2 regions of the Solibacillus sp. FSL H8-0538 genome follow, and region 1 is predicted to be linked to the other one. Evidence: riboswitches for the same ligand, from Rfam matches in the RefSeq annotation. Region 1 holds a riboswitch; the other holds the start of a gene.

Region 1 (7,837 bases):
CGGTGGCGACGTGAAAATCGTTAAAGTAGATGTAGACAACAACCAAGGTACAGCAGCTGAGTACCAAATCATGTCTATTCCATCTTTATTATTATTCGTTGATGGTGAGCTAAAAGCAAAAACTGCTGGCTACCAACCTAAAGAAGCGCTTATCGACTTCATTAACGATAACAAATAATTTAAACAGTCAAAAGCCGCGTGCCATAGTGCATGCGGCTTTTTTTGGATAAGAAAGTAAAGCTTACTTAACCACTTAATAAATATCAAAATCGAACCCTATTTTGATGGCAAGATGTATCTTTCTAACTTCCTCTATTTAGGGTACTATAGCCATATACGACAAAAATTCAGGTGATCGCATGAATGACATAATACAAGCAAAGTTAGCCATTTTACCAGAAGAATCTGGCTGCTATTTAATGAAGGACCGACAAGGCACGATTATTTATGTCGGCAAGGCCAAGGTGTTGAAAAATCGTGTGCGTTCTTACTTTACCGGTAGCCATAATGGAAAAACAGCGCGACTCGTTAGCGAGATTGTGGATTTTGAATATATCGTCACATCCAGTAACCTAGAAGCACTTATATTAGAGTTGAACCTCATTAAGCTACATGATCCAAAATATAATATTATGCTAACGGATGACAAAACGTATCCATATATAAAAATAACGAATGAAAAGTATCCGCGTATTTTAACAACCCGCAAAGTGAAGAAGGATAAAGCGAAATATTTTGGTCCTTATCCGAATGCCTTTGCTGCAAATGAAACGCGCAAAATGCTCGATCGTATTTATCCATTACGAAAATGTGCACAGCTGCCAAATCAAGTTTGTTTGTATTATCATCTAGGGCAATGTCTTGCGCCTTGTGTAAAGGATATTGATGAGCAAGTTTATGAAAATATGATTGAGGAAATTTCGAAATTTCTAAACGGCGGCTATGTAGATGTAAAAAAGGATTTGGAAGAAAAAATGCTGGAGGCGGCTGACAAGCTTGAGTTTGAGCGTGCCAAGGAATTTCGCGATCAAATCGCCCATATTGAAACAGTTATGCAAAAGCAAAAAATTGTGACAGGCGATTTATCGGACCGCGATGTATTCGGCTATGCTGTAGAAAAGGGCTGGATGTGCGCGCAAGTATTCTTCGTCCGACAAGGTAAGTTAATTGAACGAGATGTTTCAGTTTTCCCAATTTACGGGGATCCAGATGAGGAGTTTTTAACGTTTGTTGGCCGCTTTTATGAATCACCGCAGCACTTAAAACCAAAAGAGATTTTTATCCCTGCAACTGTGGATGAAACAATATTACAAAATTTACTTGACGTAAAAGTTATTATTCCAAAAAGAGGCTCGAAGAAGGAACTCGTTGATATGGCAATTAAAAATGCGCAAATTGCGATCCATGAAAAGTTTCAGCTGATTGAACGTCAAGAAGAACGAACGGTGGGGGCTTGTGAGGCATTAGGTGTGGCGATGGGCATTACACCACCACTGCGTATCGAAGCATTTGATAATAGCCATATGCATGGTGCTGATCCCGTATCCGCAATGGTCGTCTTTATTGACGGCAAACCGGCAAAAAAGGAATACCGTAAATACAAAACACGAGAAGCGGCAAAGCATGATGATTACGGTGCTATGCAGGAAGTTATTCGCCGCCGGTATATACGGGTACTGCGTGAGAATTTACCACTACCGGATTTAATAATTATTGATGGTGGTAAAGGGCAAATGGAAGTTGCGCGTGAAGTCGTTGAGGATGAACTCGGGTTGTATATTCCGATTGCTGGCCTTGCAAAGGATAGTAAACACAATACTTCACAGCTGTTATTCGGTGACCCACCAGAGCCGATTGCGATGAAACGAACGAGTGACGGCTTTTATTTATTGCAACGCATTCAAGATGAGGTGCACCGATTTGCCATTACATTTTTACGTCAACAGCAGCAGGCACATGCGATTACATCCGTACTAGATGGCATCGAAGGGGTTGGGCCAAAGCGTAAGCAGCAACTATTAAAGCATTTTGGTTCAGTAAAGAAAATTCGAGAGGCAACCATCGAGGAGTTAATAGAGGCGGGGATGCCAAGTACTCTCGCTATTTCGATTAATTCTTATTTTCAGAAAGAATAATTGAAAAAGCATGATCATTATGCTATTGTTGGAAATAATAATTAAATACTTTTTGATAGAGGTGCAGCATTCAAGAGTAGCTTGCAGGAGGTTGAACAAATCCTGTGATTGCAAGCGAAAGGGGAGACTGCCGAAGTGTGTAGCGAATTGTTCAAGCTATATGCTGGTTGTGCATTTAATAAATGTAGGACTGTCAGAATGTCACGTTCTGGAGAGCTATCTCAACTAACAGTTTTTTGTCATTGAGGCGGCTTTTCACGAATGTGAAAGGTCGTTTTTTTTGTGGATAAGGAAGTATAACTTTCCCCTCCATATTAGTAAGGACATCATTTTGCTCTATTTTAATAGGAGTATTCGGTTTTAGTAACGTTAGGGGCTCTATTAGTAACAACATAGTTCTATTGACCACAATTCAAATTCTATTAGTAACAGCGGTGAGCCGCGGGGGATGCACATAGTATGTATTACTTCCTGCGAGTGATCTATCAAAATTAAAGGAGAGTGAAGAAATGGGAACAATCGTCGTTAAATTTGGTGGACCAGCAATTGCTACACCAGAAAAAATTCAACTAGTTGCACAGCGCGTAATAGAAGAAAAACAGCGGGGTTTACATGTAGTTGTCGTCATTTCATCAATGACGACAATTCGAAGAGAGCTCAGACAATTTGCAGCCGACATTTCAGATGAACCGTCTAAACGAGAAATGGATGTGCTCATTGCAACCGGCACGCAAATGGCGAGTGCTTTACTCGCGATAGCCATTCAAGAACGTGGTGTGAAAGCAACTTCACTTGCAGGTTGGCAGGCTGGCGTTACAACGAATCAGCAGCATCGTAACGCACGAGTTGAGCGTGTTGACACAAGTCGCATTGTGAATCATTTAGAACAGGATGAAATCGTCATTGTTGCCGGCTTTCAAGGTGTGGATGACAAAGGGGATATTACAACGCTTGGTAAGGGTGGCTCGGAAACGACCGCTGTTGCATTAGCGGTGGCTTTAGGTGCAGATCATGTGGACATTTACACGAATGTAGATGGTATTTATACGGCAGATCCTAACGTTGTCAAATCGGCACGCAAACTAAAGGAGTTATCATATGATGAAATGCTGGAGTTATCCAATTTAGGTGCACATATTATTCACCCGCGTGCTGTCGAGTTAGCCAAAAAATTTGAAATGCCTGTCATCGTACGATCAAGCATAGTCGATGTAGAGGGAACATTGTTAAAAGGGGATGTTGAAGTGGAAAAAAATTTAATTGTGCGCGGTGTTGCGTACGAAGCGGACGTAATTCGTTTAACAATTGGCTATGATTCGTACGAGGCTGCTTCATTAGCGGAGATTTTTAGCATATTAGCGGAAAATAGTATTAATGTGGATATTATTGTGCAGGCAGTCATTGATGGCGTAAAGCCAACGATTTCCTTTACGATTGCTAAAGAAGAGTTCGCTGAGGCGTTACGCGTATTAGAGTCTAGCAAGCTGTCACTAGGATTTAGCTTTGCCGATTTTGAAGTGGGCTTAGCCAAAGTATCGATTGTTGGCTCAGGAATGGTATCCAACCCAGGGGTAGCCGCTCGTATGTTTGATCGATTAAGAAAAGAGCATATTGCAGTGAAAATGGTCAGTACATCTGAAATTAAAGTATCCGTAGTCGTCCCACAGGAGGCAATGGTGCAGGCAGCAAATGCGCTTCATGATGAATTCCATTTAGCGGAGAGAGTAGCTATTGGATAGGTGTTTGACTAGTCATTCAAAACAGATAACGAAGCGATGTATACAAATACGTATTAACACATAAATCGGTTAAGCGTTGCAAACTTCATCACAACCTAACAAAGGCGATTGTCCGCATAGTAATTGTGCTGACAATCGCCTTTGTTCCTGCTAGGGGAATTATGAAATTACGCTATGTGGATAACATAAAAAAAAGTAAATGCAACGTCTAGGCTAAAGCCCCAGCCCCTCGAGGTCGCGGTCTGCCCTCGAGCGAAGGCAAAGAGCGCTTCACTTCGGGCTCGAAAGCAGCTGTCGGGGCTGAACAGGCGCTTTAGCACTTTTGTTTTATTACATCTGTTCTTTTAAATCCCACTTTACATGAAACTTAACCGTGTTTTGTTTGACGTTTTTTTCATCATAGCACTCTGTTAAGAAGCCAATGTTTTTTTGCATTTGTTCTGCTAAAAAGCCTGCCTCAAGACGGAAGCAACGATTTTCGATATTTAGTAGATCCTGTTCATTTGTGAGAAAATAGTAAGCCTCGTCCTTGGTCTCTTTTTCCAACGATAATATACCCCAGCCTGCTTCATGAAAAAAAGAAGCAGCCTCTGTCATTGAAAATAAAGGGAATTTACGTGCTATTTGTTTGCCCGCCCAGTATAAAACATCCTCTTCATGCTTGCCGAGGATGGAAGAGAGTAAGCTATCGCGAACGATTTCGTAGCCAAATGCTGGAATCGTTTTCATTTGATCAACTGCCATGGAAAAAACCTCTTTCGTAAATTTTCTTATAATTCAGACTTAAATAGAAAAAATGCATACAATTTGTAGAAAAAACAGGAATAAAACAGTAAAATCTAACGCTTTTCATTTGTATTAAATGTTCGAAGTTACCTTGACGCTAGTAAATCTTGAGAGTACAATGGACATGTCATAATATTGTACCATTATGAAATGCGCAGTCAATGCGAAACGTTAACAATTTCGTGACGTAAATGACTTCGGATTTTAAGTACTAAGGGGGGTAACAGTCTTGTCGAAAGATCGTGAATTTTTATGGCGTCGTTTGCATTCTTTACTTGGTGTAGTTCCAGTAGGTCTGTTTTTGGCGTTCCACTTGTCATTGAACTTCACTGCTGTTGGCGGTGAACAAGCTTACAATGATGCAACGGGGGTAATGGAATTAGTTCCACATTCTCTGCTGTTGCTAGTTGAATGGGTAGTTATTTATATCCCATTAATTTTCCATGCATTTTACGGAATTTACATTGCGTTTACTGCTACGAACAATACGAAGCGTTTTAGCACATTCCGTAACTGGATGTTTGCACTACAACGTTTCACAGGTATTTTCTTAGTAGTATTCATTGCATGGCATCTCTTCCAAACGCGTATTCAAAAGGCGTTTGGTGAAGAAGTTAACTTTGATATGATGCAAGAAATTGTGAATAATCCTTTGATGTTAGCTTTCTACATCGTAGGTATCTTAGCTGCAACATTCCACTTAGCGAACGGTTTATGGTCGTTCTTAGTTAGCTGGGGAATTACACAATCAAAGAAATCACAACAAGTGGCAACATATATTACATTAGCATTCTTCGTAGTGTTAAGTATTGTTGGTGTAGCTGCAATTTTAGCATTTGTTTAATATTAACGTAACTTGAAGTACTGATACATAGTTACGGACGTATAAAACAAACAGGTGATGAAAGTAAATAGCAATGTAAGAGGAGTGAGAAATAATCATGGCGAAAAGCAAAATCATCGTCGTAGGCGGCGGATTAGCCGGCTTAATGGCAACGATTAAAGCAGCTGAAGTAGGCACTGCAGTTGAATTATTCTCATTAGTTCCAGTAAAACGCTCACACTCTGTATGTGCGCAAGGCGGAATTAATGGCGCAGTTAACACTAAAGGTGAAGGGGATTCTCCATGGATCCACTTTGACGATACAGTTTACGGTGGGGATTTCTTAGCAAACCAACCACCAGTAAAAGCAATGGCTGATGCCGCACCTGGTATCATTCACTTATTAGACCGCATGGGCGTAATGTTTAACCGTACACCAGAAGGTCTTCTTGACTTCCGTCGTTTTGGCGGTACGTTAATGCACCGTACAGCATTTGCTGGTGCAACAACTGGTCAACAATTACTATATGCACTTGATGAGCAAGTTCGTTCACATGAAGTAGCAGGTTTAGTAACGAAATATGAGCACTGGGAATTCCTTGGTGCTGTTACAGATGACGAAGGCGTATGCCGCGGTATCGTAGCGCAAGATTTAAAAACTGAAGAAATCAAATCGTTCCGTGGTGACGCGGTTATTATGGCAACGGGTGGTCCTGGTATTATCTTCGGTAAAACAACAAACTCAGTAATCAACACGGGTTCAGCAGCATCAATTGTTTACCAACAAGGTGCTTCTTATGCCAATGGTGAGTTCATCCAAATTCACCCGACAGCGATCCCTGGCGACGACAAAAACCGTCTAATGTCAGAATCTGCTCGTGGTGAAGGTGGCCGTGTTTGGACATATAAAGACGGTAAACCATGGTACTTCCTAGAAGAAAAGTACCCAGCTTACGGTAACTTAGTACCACGTGATATCGCAACACGCGAAATCTTCGACGTATGTGTTAACCAAAAACTTGGTATCAACGGAGAAAACATGGTATACCTAGATCTTTCTCATAAAGATCCACATGAATTAGATATCAAACTTGGTGGTATCATCGAAATTTATGAAAAATTCGTTGGAGATGATCCACGAAAACTTCCAATGAAAATCTTCCCAGCGGTTCACTATTCAATGGGCGGACTATGGGTAGATTACGATCAAATGACTGAAATTCCTGGTTTATTTGCAGCGGGTGAATGTGATTACTCTCAACATGGTGCAAACCGTCTGGGTGCAAACTCACTATTATCAGCAATTTACGGCGGTATGGTTGCAGGACCAAACGCAGTAGAATATGTAAAGCAACTGAAAAAACATGCAGAAGATCTTCCAGAAGACATCTTTACAGCTCGTGAAGCAGAAGAAAAAGCGAAATGGGAAGAAATTCTTTCAATGGATGGAACAGAAAACGCTTACTTAATTCATAAAGAGCTTGGCGAATGGATGACAGACAATGTAACCGTAGTTCGTCACAACGATCGTTTAGAAGAAACATATAAAAAACTAAATGAATTACTTGAGCGTTGGGAAAAAATCAACATTAACGATACGCAAAAATGGAGTAACCAAGGTGCTCACTTTACGCGTCAGTTGAAAAACATGCTATATCTTGCAAAAGTAATTACTAAAGGCGCTCTTTTACGTAACGAGTCTCGCGGAGCTCACTATAAACCTGAATTCCCAGATCGTAACGATGAAGACTTCTTAAAAACAACGATGGCGAAATTTGATCCAGCTACTGGCGAACCAATCATTACGTATGATGAGGTAGACGTATCATTAATCCCACCACGTAAACGTGACTATTCTGCGAAAGGGGATAACTAATCATGGAAGCAACAGCGAACACTGGCAAAATAATTGATATAGAGATCCTTCGTCAAGACACGGAGAACGGTGGAACACGTTGGGAGAAATTCCGAGTTCCTTACCGTCCAGGTATGAACGTAATTTCAGCATTAATGCATATTCAAAAATACCCAGTAACAGCAGATGGTAAAGCTACTACGCCTGTAACGTGGGATATGAACTGTTTAGAAGAAGTTTGTGGCGCATGTTCAATGGTTATCAACGGACGTCCGCAACAATCTTGTTCAGCACTTGTTGATAAGTTAACAACACCAATTCGCCTAGAGCCAATGAAAACTTTCCCAGTTGTACGTGACTTACAGGTAGACCGTAGCCGTATGTTCAATGCACTGAAAAAAGTAAAAGCATGGGTTCCAATCGATGGTACTTATGATTTAGGTGAAGGTCCACGTATGCCTGAGCGCAAACGTCAATGGGCTTATGAATTATCTAAATG
Region 2 (7,837 bases), 2.4 Mb from region 1:
CGAAATAAGCGAGCTTCTGCAAATTCCATTATCCGACGTACGTAATAAACTTCACCGGTCGAAAAAGAAAATGAGAAATCAAGTACAACAGGGGGGCTATTTTGATGAAGTGTCCGAACGCCGATAAATTATCACAGGTACATGATCAATTACTGTCAAACGAGGAAATGGAGCAGCTCCAAGCACATGTGAACAATTGCGCTTCTTGTCAGGTAGTAATAGAGCTTTTTGAAGGTGAAACTGATTTTATGAAAGAAACACTCCAAACACCAACGTTACCAAATGAATTTGCAGGCCATGTACTCGAGCAATTAACGCCATACAAACCATTGAAAAGGCGGAAATCGTACTGGAAACGCGCTCTTTTATCAGCAGCAGGTGTGGCGCTTGCATTTGGCGTAACGGTAGCTGTTAGTCCAAGCTTCGCACAATTAATTGGGGGAATCTTTTCTACCGATAGTGTGGATGAAGGGCTACAAATGGCAATGGATGCAGGATTAGTGGAGCGCGTGGATTTATCCGTGGTGGATAAGGGGATTACATTAAAAGTGGAAGATGTCATGGTCGATTCTTCACGTCTGGTGATTTCATACCAAATCTTAAATTCTTCTGGAAAAGTATTAGACCCATATTTTGATATGCAGGATAAAGACAATCATATATTTTTAGTTGATGCACAAGGCAATGAGTTGGAGCCTTCAATTTCTTCTTGGGGGCGTACGGATGAAGACTACGGATTACTACAATATTCTTTGCGTGAGGGAATCGACGTGGAGAAGTTTACCGTACAAGTGCGCCTACATGAGCTTGCGCGTAAGAAAGGCATGTGGCATCTTGACATTCCAATTGAGTTAAGTGAAATTACCAAATTGACAACAAAAGTGGCACTAAATGATGCGACATTTGAGCATGAAGGTGTGACCGTTACTTTACAAGAAGCACAGTACGCGCCCTCATCAAATGAATTAATTTACACAACGAGTTTCACGAATGAAACGCGTACCGAATTACAAGAAAAGCGCGATGCCTTAACGGAGCAGTACGGTGAGCAATTTAACCCGCTCACAACAGGAGTTGGTTATTATATTGAAAACCAAAGTGGGGAAAGGGTTGCTGCCAATAATATTTTTACAGTCGACCGTGGCCATTCGGTAAGCAACGGAACTTTACAATCGCTCGGGAGCAGGACGGATATTGTTGGGCAGTCCTTATCGATCGATTCATTTGTTCCGCGAAAGGAAAACGATCAACTAACATTTGTCCTCGAGGGCATTTACAAAACAATTCAGTTAGATTACGCTGTTTCATTTCAACCAGATAAAATAGAAAACGAGTCGCCGAGCTTTGACTACGGTGGTAACTATTTAACAATCAAGTCAATTGAAAAGGAAACCGACTATTCCTTGAGAAAATCGTGGCTACCAATTCAAAAAGATTCGTATGTCGTAATTGTTTTAGAAGGTAGCCGTGAAGCAATGGCCGATGATCTGGAAAATTGGGTGCTGCAAGATGACAAAGGCAATTCATATATGGCTTACCGCAGCGGTGGCACATCGGATAATATTGACGAACACGGGCGATTTCTTATGACTGTTGAGTTACGTGTGTACGGTGTCGAAAAAATAACCGATACGATGACGCTACATCTAACACAAGTAAATCGTTATGAGCAGCTAACCGAACCTTGGAGAGTGCCACTATATCAATAAAATTGAAACGCCTACACTGTGAAATCGGTGTAGGTGTTTTTCTTATGGTGACTACTATCTACTTTGTTCTGTATAGAGTGTAAATTGTTACAAATAGAACTTAAATCGGAATAATAAAATAGATTTATGAACACTTTAAGTCATGTATGAAAAATACATCTTTGAATTGGTTAACCTTGCATTGCTTCCTACTAAAAAAAACTTCTACAATGAGATTATTGGGGGTAAGCATGATGAATTTACAAGAAATCGAATCATTTTTAATTTTATATAAAGAAGAGTGTGGCAAAAACGAAGAGTGGTTGGAGTCGCGCCTTGAGCAAGTCCAATGCGAGCAACAGTTTGAGCCAACAACTGAGGAATTAACATTTGCCGCACGTGTCGGCTGGCGCAACAGTAATAAATGCATCGGCCGCCTTTTTTGGCAAAGTTTAACCGTGTTTGATGAGCGTACGTTAACAGATGAAAAGGGAATTTTTGAAGCACTTTTACGTCACATTGAGTTTGCAACGAACGGTGGTAAAATTCGTCCTGCGATTACCGTTTTTGCGAATGACCTTGTGCGTATTTGGAATCACCAACTTATTCGTTATGCAGGGTATGAAACGGCCAACGGAATAATAGGTGATGCACATTCGATTACGTTTACGAAAGTTTGCGAGGATCTTGGCTGGAAGGGAGCGCGCACAAATTTTGATGTGCTACCGCTCGTTATTCAAGTAGGAGACAGAGCTCCGCAAGTGTTCGATATTCCGGGTGAATATGTACTTGAAGTGGACATTTCGCATCCAGAATATGATTTTGAGCGCCTCAATATAAAATGGTATGCCGTGCCAATTATTTCGAGTATGCGCTTTAATTGTGGGGGAATTGATTATCAGGCCGCACCATTTAACGGCTGGTATATGGGGACAGAAATCGGCGCGCGCAATTTAGCTGATACAGATCGCTACAATTGCTTACCAAAAATAGCTGAAATATTAGATTTGGATACGTCGCGGAATGCTTCGTTATGGAAGGACCGCGCGCTTATTGAATTAAACATTGCCGTGCTCCATTCCTACAAGGAAGCGGGTGTCAGCATTGTCGATCATCATACTGCCGCGCAGCAATTTAAATTATTCGAGCAGCAGGAAAGTGACGCCGCGCGTGAAGTAACAGGCAACTGGGCTTGGCTATTGCCACCTGTGTCACCCGCCACAACGCACATTTATCACCAACCGATTGCTAATATCATCAAAAAACCGAATTACTTTTATCAGAAACAGCCTTATTAATGGAGGGAGCTAGAACATGTTCTAGCTCTTTTTAACATGACAGGTATTGTGAACGCCCTAAACTAGTGGTTGAACGAACTAAAAGACATCTTGAACGCACTAAACAAACAGCCGAACGATTTAAAAAGCCCGCAGAACGCACTAAAATTCTCCATATAAAAACCCCCTTTTAAAAGCGATTTTCATCACTTCTAAAAGGGGGTTCCTACATTAGCGCTTATTCAAAATCATATCGATTAATTCATCACGTTCTATTAAATAAACATCGTTAATATCGGCAAGCTTTTCGGCTTGGCGTGTGAAATGGCTGTTTGTGACAACCCAGGCTTCCGTTGCATTATACATTTTGACGGCACCGATAATTTCCTGTACAGCCTTTACGCCAACTGTGCTGGAATAACGCTTTGCTTGTACGGCAATGACGTCCTGGCCATCCTTCAAAATTAAATCGGCTCCGTAGTCACCAGATGTTGCGGTGTAGGAAACTTTAAAGCCGCGGCGTTTAAATAGCTCGCCTAAAAAGCGTTCAAACTCCTCGCCCTTCATGATGTCAACTTCTCGAATACCAGATTTTCGTAATTTTGCAGTGCGGCGCGATTTACGCCAAATTTTGAAGCCGATTAATAAGATGTAGTAAAGAACAATTGATGCAATTACGCCCTCAAGCGACTCCAAGTAATACCAACCAATCGAGCCAGAGAGTGCGATAAAGAACAGTGGCATAAGTGGGATACGTTTTTTTCTTCTTCTGCTACGTTTGCGCAAACTCGATGTTCTCCTTTATACATGTAATCACCTAGTAGTATAACATAAAACGGGCACATACGTTTGGGTTGGACTACATGAATCTTCGCCAGTGCTTAAAAGATAGGTAATTTCTCACAAAACGTATTACACAAAACTGTTTTTGGCACTAAAGAAAGACATGATAAATAATAACAACGATACGATGACAAAGACGGAAATTGGTAAAAACCAGCTATTGGTTGCGTCATGTAGGTAGCCAAATAACACAGGTCCTGCTGCTGCAAGTAAATAGCCGACTGACTGAGCAAAGCCTGAAAGCTCCGCTGCCTCATATGCCGTTTTTGTACGTAGCGTGAAAAACATCATTATGAGGCCAAATGACGCCCCGCCAGCAAAGCCTAAAAACATCATCCACAAAACAGCAAGACTTGTCCATTCCATTAAAACGCCTGTAAAACCAATTAAATAACAAATGGTGAAGAATACTACAATTGGGCGCTGAGTAGGTAATTTACCCGCAATGATCGGGATTAAAAATGTCATCGGAATTTGAGACATTTGCATTATTGAGCCCATCCAGCCTGCAGAATGAGCACTCATACCTTGGGCGATGAAGATTTCAGGTAGCCACGCACTAGAGCAATAAAAGATAAGAGATTGCAGCCCCATGGAACCCGCAATGGCCCAGGCAAGTGGGGATTTCCATAATTGTTTTTTCGGTTGGTTGCCACTAATTGTCGCCATTTCAACCTTTTTGCCGCGAATTAGCGGAATCCACATCACAAGTGTAGCTACACTTAATATAATTGAAAACCCAAGTGCACCTTGCCAACCCCACCCAGAAGAAGCGATTGGATGACTAATCCCGGCTGCAAGTCCTGCAGAAGTATTCATGGAAACTGTATAAATTCCAGTCAATAGCCCGATGTGAAGTGGATATCTTAATTTAAAATAACTCGGAATTAATACATTCCCGAATGCAATGGCAATGCCAATTAATACTGTTCCCATTAGGAGAAGCGCTGTCATGCCAGACGAGCGTAACAATATCCCGATCGACAAAATAATAACTGAATAAAATAACGTCATTTCCATGCCGAATTTGCGTGCAATTCTTGGTGCAAAAGGTGAAATTACGGCAAAGCCCAGTAATGGAATAGTTGTTAAGAAGCCAGCTAGCACATTAGAAATACCAAGCCCTTCTCGAATAAATGAAATAATTGGTCCGACAACCGTCAGTGGTGTCCGCAGTGTTGTTGCAAATACGATAATTGCTAACACAAAAATAAGGGTCGATTTACTAAATTGTATTTTTTTGCTATGGTGCATTTGTTGTTCAGAATCCATGATGTCCCTCCTACAATTCTATAAAAGCAAGCGTATCATAATGGCACACTTACATAAATAGTTCGAAAAAACTGAATAATTGAATGTCGTTGCTAATGGAAAAATGATATGATACACTCGGGAAATAATAATTTAATAATACATTGCCTCATATAGATGAGGTAGAGGTCGCGATCATTAAAATTAGTATAGCGGAGATTGAGAGAATCTTTGAAGCTTTATGAAAGGAATGATTGCCGAAGTGTTCTATTTGTACTCTCACAAATGAATGCTGGGGCTGTCTCCGAAAGGAACAGAACTGTCACATGCGTAAGCATGTGTTGAGCTATCTTTCAAGTTTGGTGGGGTAATTAATTGGAAACCGTCACATAATCTTGTGTCGGTTTTTTGTTTTTACTGCACTGTGCTTGATAAACAAAGGAGAACTAACAACATGGATAACATAGAAAACAATCAGTTTGGCGGACAGCCACAGCTAAAAAGAGGATTAAAAAGTCGTCATATTACGATGATTTCACTAGGTGGGACGATTGGTACAGGGTTATTTTTAGCATCGGGTGCATCGATTTCGCAGGCGGGTCCAGGTGGTGCGCTACTTGCTTATGCATTAATCGGCGTAATGGTGTACTTTTTAATGACGAGTCTCGGAGAAATGGCGGCATTTATGCCAAATTCCGGTTCATTTAGTACGTATGCAACAAAATTTGTTGACCCGGCACTAGGGTTTGCACTTGGTTGGAACTATTGGTACAACTGGGCAATCACGATTGCTGCTGAAATTGCGGCTGTGTCATTAATTATGAAATACTGGTTCCCGGATAGTAATTCGATTATATGGACGATTCTTTTTATCATTATCGTCTTATCATTTAACTTATTATCTGTTAAAGCTTACGGAGAAAGTGAATACTGGTTTTCGATGATAAAAGTTGTCACAGTTATTGTGTTTATTATCGTCAGCTTCTTAATGATTTTTGGAATTTTAGGCGGGGAAGATCCTGTAGGCTTTGAAAATTTTGTTGTTGGGGATGCACCGTTTAACGGCGGTTTCCTAGCGATTTTTGGTATTTTCTTAGCGGCTGGTTTCTCATTCCAAGGGACAGAGCTTTTAGGGGTGACAGCTGGTGAAACAGAGGATCCAGCCAAAAATGTTCCAAAAGCCGTACGTTCAGTGTTCTGGCGAATTTTACTGTTTTATATTTTTGCAATCGGTGCAATCGGACTGCTCATTCCGTACACAGATTCACGTCTACTATCAGAAGATATTGCAGTGTCACCGTTCACATTAGTATTCGATAAACTAGGTGTCGCGTTTGCAGCATCTGTTATGAACGCCATCATATTAACAGCGATGCTTTCTGCTGGTAACTCGGGTCTTTATGCATCAAGTCGTATGTTATGGCAGCTTGCAGTAGATGGCAAAGCACCGAAAATTTTTATGAAGGTCAATAAACGCGGTATTCCGGTGTATTCTTTAATGGCTACACTTGCTGTTGGTTCACTTGCCTTCTTAGCATCCTTCTTCGGTGACGGCGTTGTGTATATGTGGTTACTAAACGCTTCAGGTATGTCTGGATTCATTGCTTGGCTAGGGATTGCGATTAGTCACTACCGCTTCCGTAAGGCATTTGTCGCACAAGGCAATGACGTCAATACACTGCCATACCGCGCGAAGCTCTACCCATTCGGTCCGTTATTTGCCTTTACGGTCTGTATGATTGTCGTACTTGGGCAAAACTATACAGCTTTCACAGGTGATGATATTGATTGGTACGGTGTGCTCGTATCGTATATTGGGTTACCGCTATTTGCGCTATTTTGGATTGGCTATAAAATCAAACATAAAACAAAGATTGTGCCTTTAACGGAATGTGATTTAACAAATAATTAATGAACGAACGGTAAAATCGAGGAAGTGGATTTTATCGTTTTTTTTAGTGGATAAGAAACCTTAACTTTCCCATCCACTTAAGTAAGGACATCAACTTGCCCGATTTTGGGGAAGTTGTGACTTTCTAATGCGATAAAATATGACAATATTTCACTTTTTTTATAGAGAGCGAATGCTATAATAAAAAAAAGGGGGCGATTTGTATGGATTTGGTCGACAAAGCAATCCAATTTATTGCGGAGAAACATGAGGGCCAGTACCGGAAAGGCTTAAATGTTCCCCATTCTACACATTTATTTGGTGTAGCACGGATATTGAAAATAGCTGGATACGCTGAGCCGGTAGTTATTGCAGGTTTATTACATGATGTGTTGGAAGATACAACTGCTACGGAGCAAGAGTTACAGGAAAAGTTTGGGGATTCTGTACTAGCACTCGTCAAAGCATCGACCGAACTAGAAAAATCGCTCAGTTGGAACGAACGGAAAGAATATGTAATTCAGCAAATTAAACATAAGACAGACGAACAATTGGCCATTATGCTTGCAGAAAAATTACATAATGTGAAATCAATAACGGTTGAGGTAGCGCAACTTGGGAACGAAACTTGGAATAATTTTAATGCTCCAAAAGAAAAACAAGAATGGTATTATCGAGCCATTATTAGTGAAGTGAAAAAATATCATCCGGGTGCCTTGCTCTTTCCTCAGCTTGAACTAGCAGTAGACAAGCTCTTTATTCGGGTAGAAAACTGTAAGAAGAGATGACGATGACTGTTTCATTAGGTTTTTATAAGATAATTTATAACTGGGTGACAGAAGAAGGGACAGAGCGTGCGTTATTCAAACCCTTTCAAATAAATGGGA

The links. Region 1 has a riboswitch for lysine ahead of MHH87_RS12410 (aspartate kinase). Riboswitches for the same ligand answer to the same signal wherever they lie in the genome.
Region 2: linked by a shared signal. The riboswitch ahead of MHH87_RS01175 (amino acid permease) and the one ahead of MHH87_RS12410 (aspartate kinase) in region 1 are both predicted to bind lysine.

Annotation. Positions count from the first base shown of each region.
Region 1 is NZ_JBBOPI010000001.1:2,604,797-2,612,633, reverse strand. It holds gene trxA (thioredoxin) at 1-178, shown strand, start outside; gene uvrC (excinuclease ABC subunit UvrC) at 360-2,135, shown strand; lysine riboswitch at 2,184-2,362, shown strand; gene MHH87_RS12410 (aspartate kinase) at 2,645-3,874, shown strand; gene MHH87_RS12405 (YslB family protein) at 4,205-4,618, opposite strand; gene MHH87_RS12400 (succinate dehydrogenase cytochrome b558 subunit) at 4,890-5,504, shown strand; gene sdhA (succinate dehydrogenase flavoprotein subunit) at 5,602-7,359, shown strand; gene sdhB (succinate dehydrogenase iron-sulfur subunit) at 7,362-7,837, shown strand, end outside.
Region 2 is NZ_JBBOPI010000001.1:249,343-257,179, forward strand. It holds gene MHH87_RS01150 (RNA polymerase sigma factor) at 1-127, shown strand, start outside; gene MHH87_RS01155 (DUF4179 domain-containing protein) at 105-1,709, shown strand; gene MHH87_RS01160 (nitric oxide synthase oxygenase) at 1,943-2,986, shown strand; gene MHH87_RS01165 (restriction endonuclease) at 3,197-3,751, opposite strand; gene MHH87_RS01170 (CynX/NimT family MFS transporter) at 3,878-5,080, opposite strand; lysine riboswitch at 5,235-5,416, shown strand; gene MHH87_RS01175 (amino acid permease) at 5,514-6,971, shown strand; gene MHH87_RS01180 (HD domain-containing protein) at 7,175-7,738, shown strand; gene MHH87_RS01185 (RNA 2'-phosphotransferase) at 7,741-7,837, shown strand, end outside.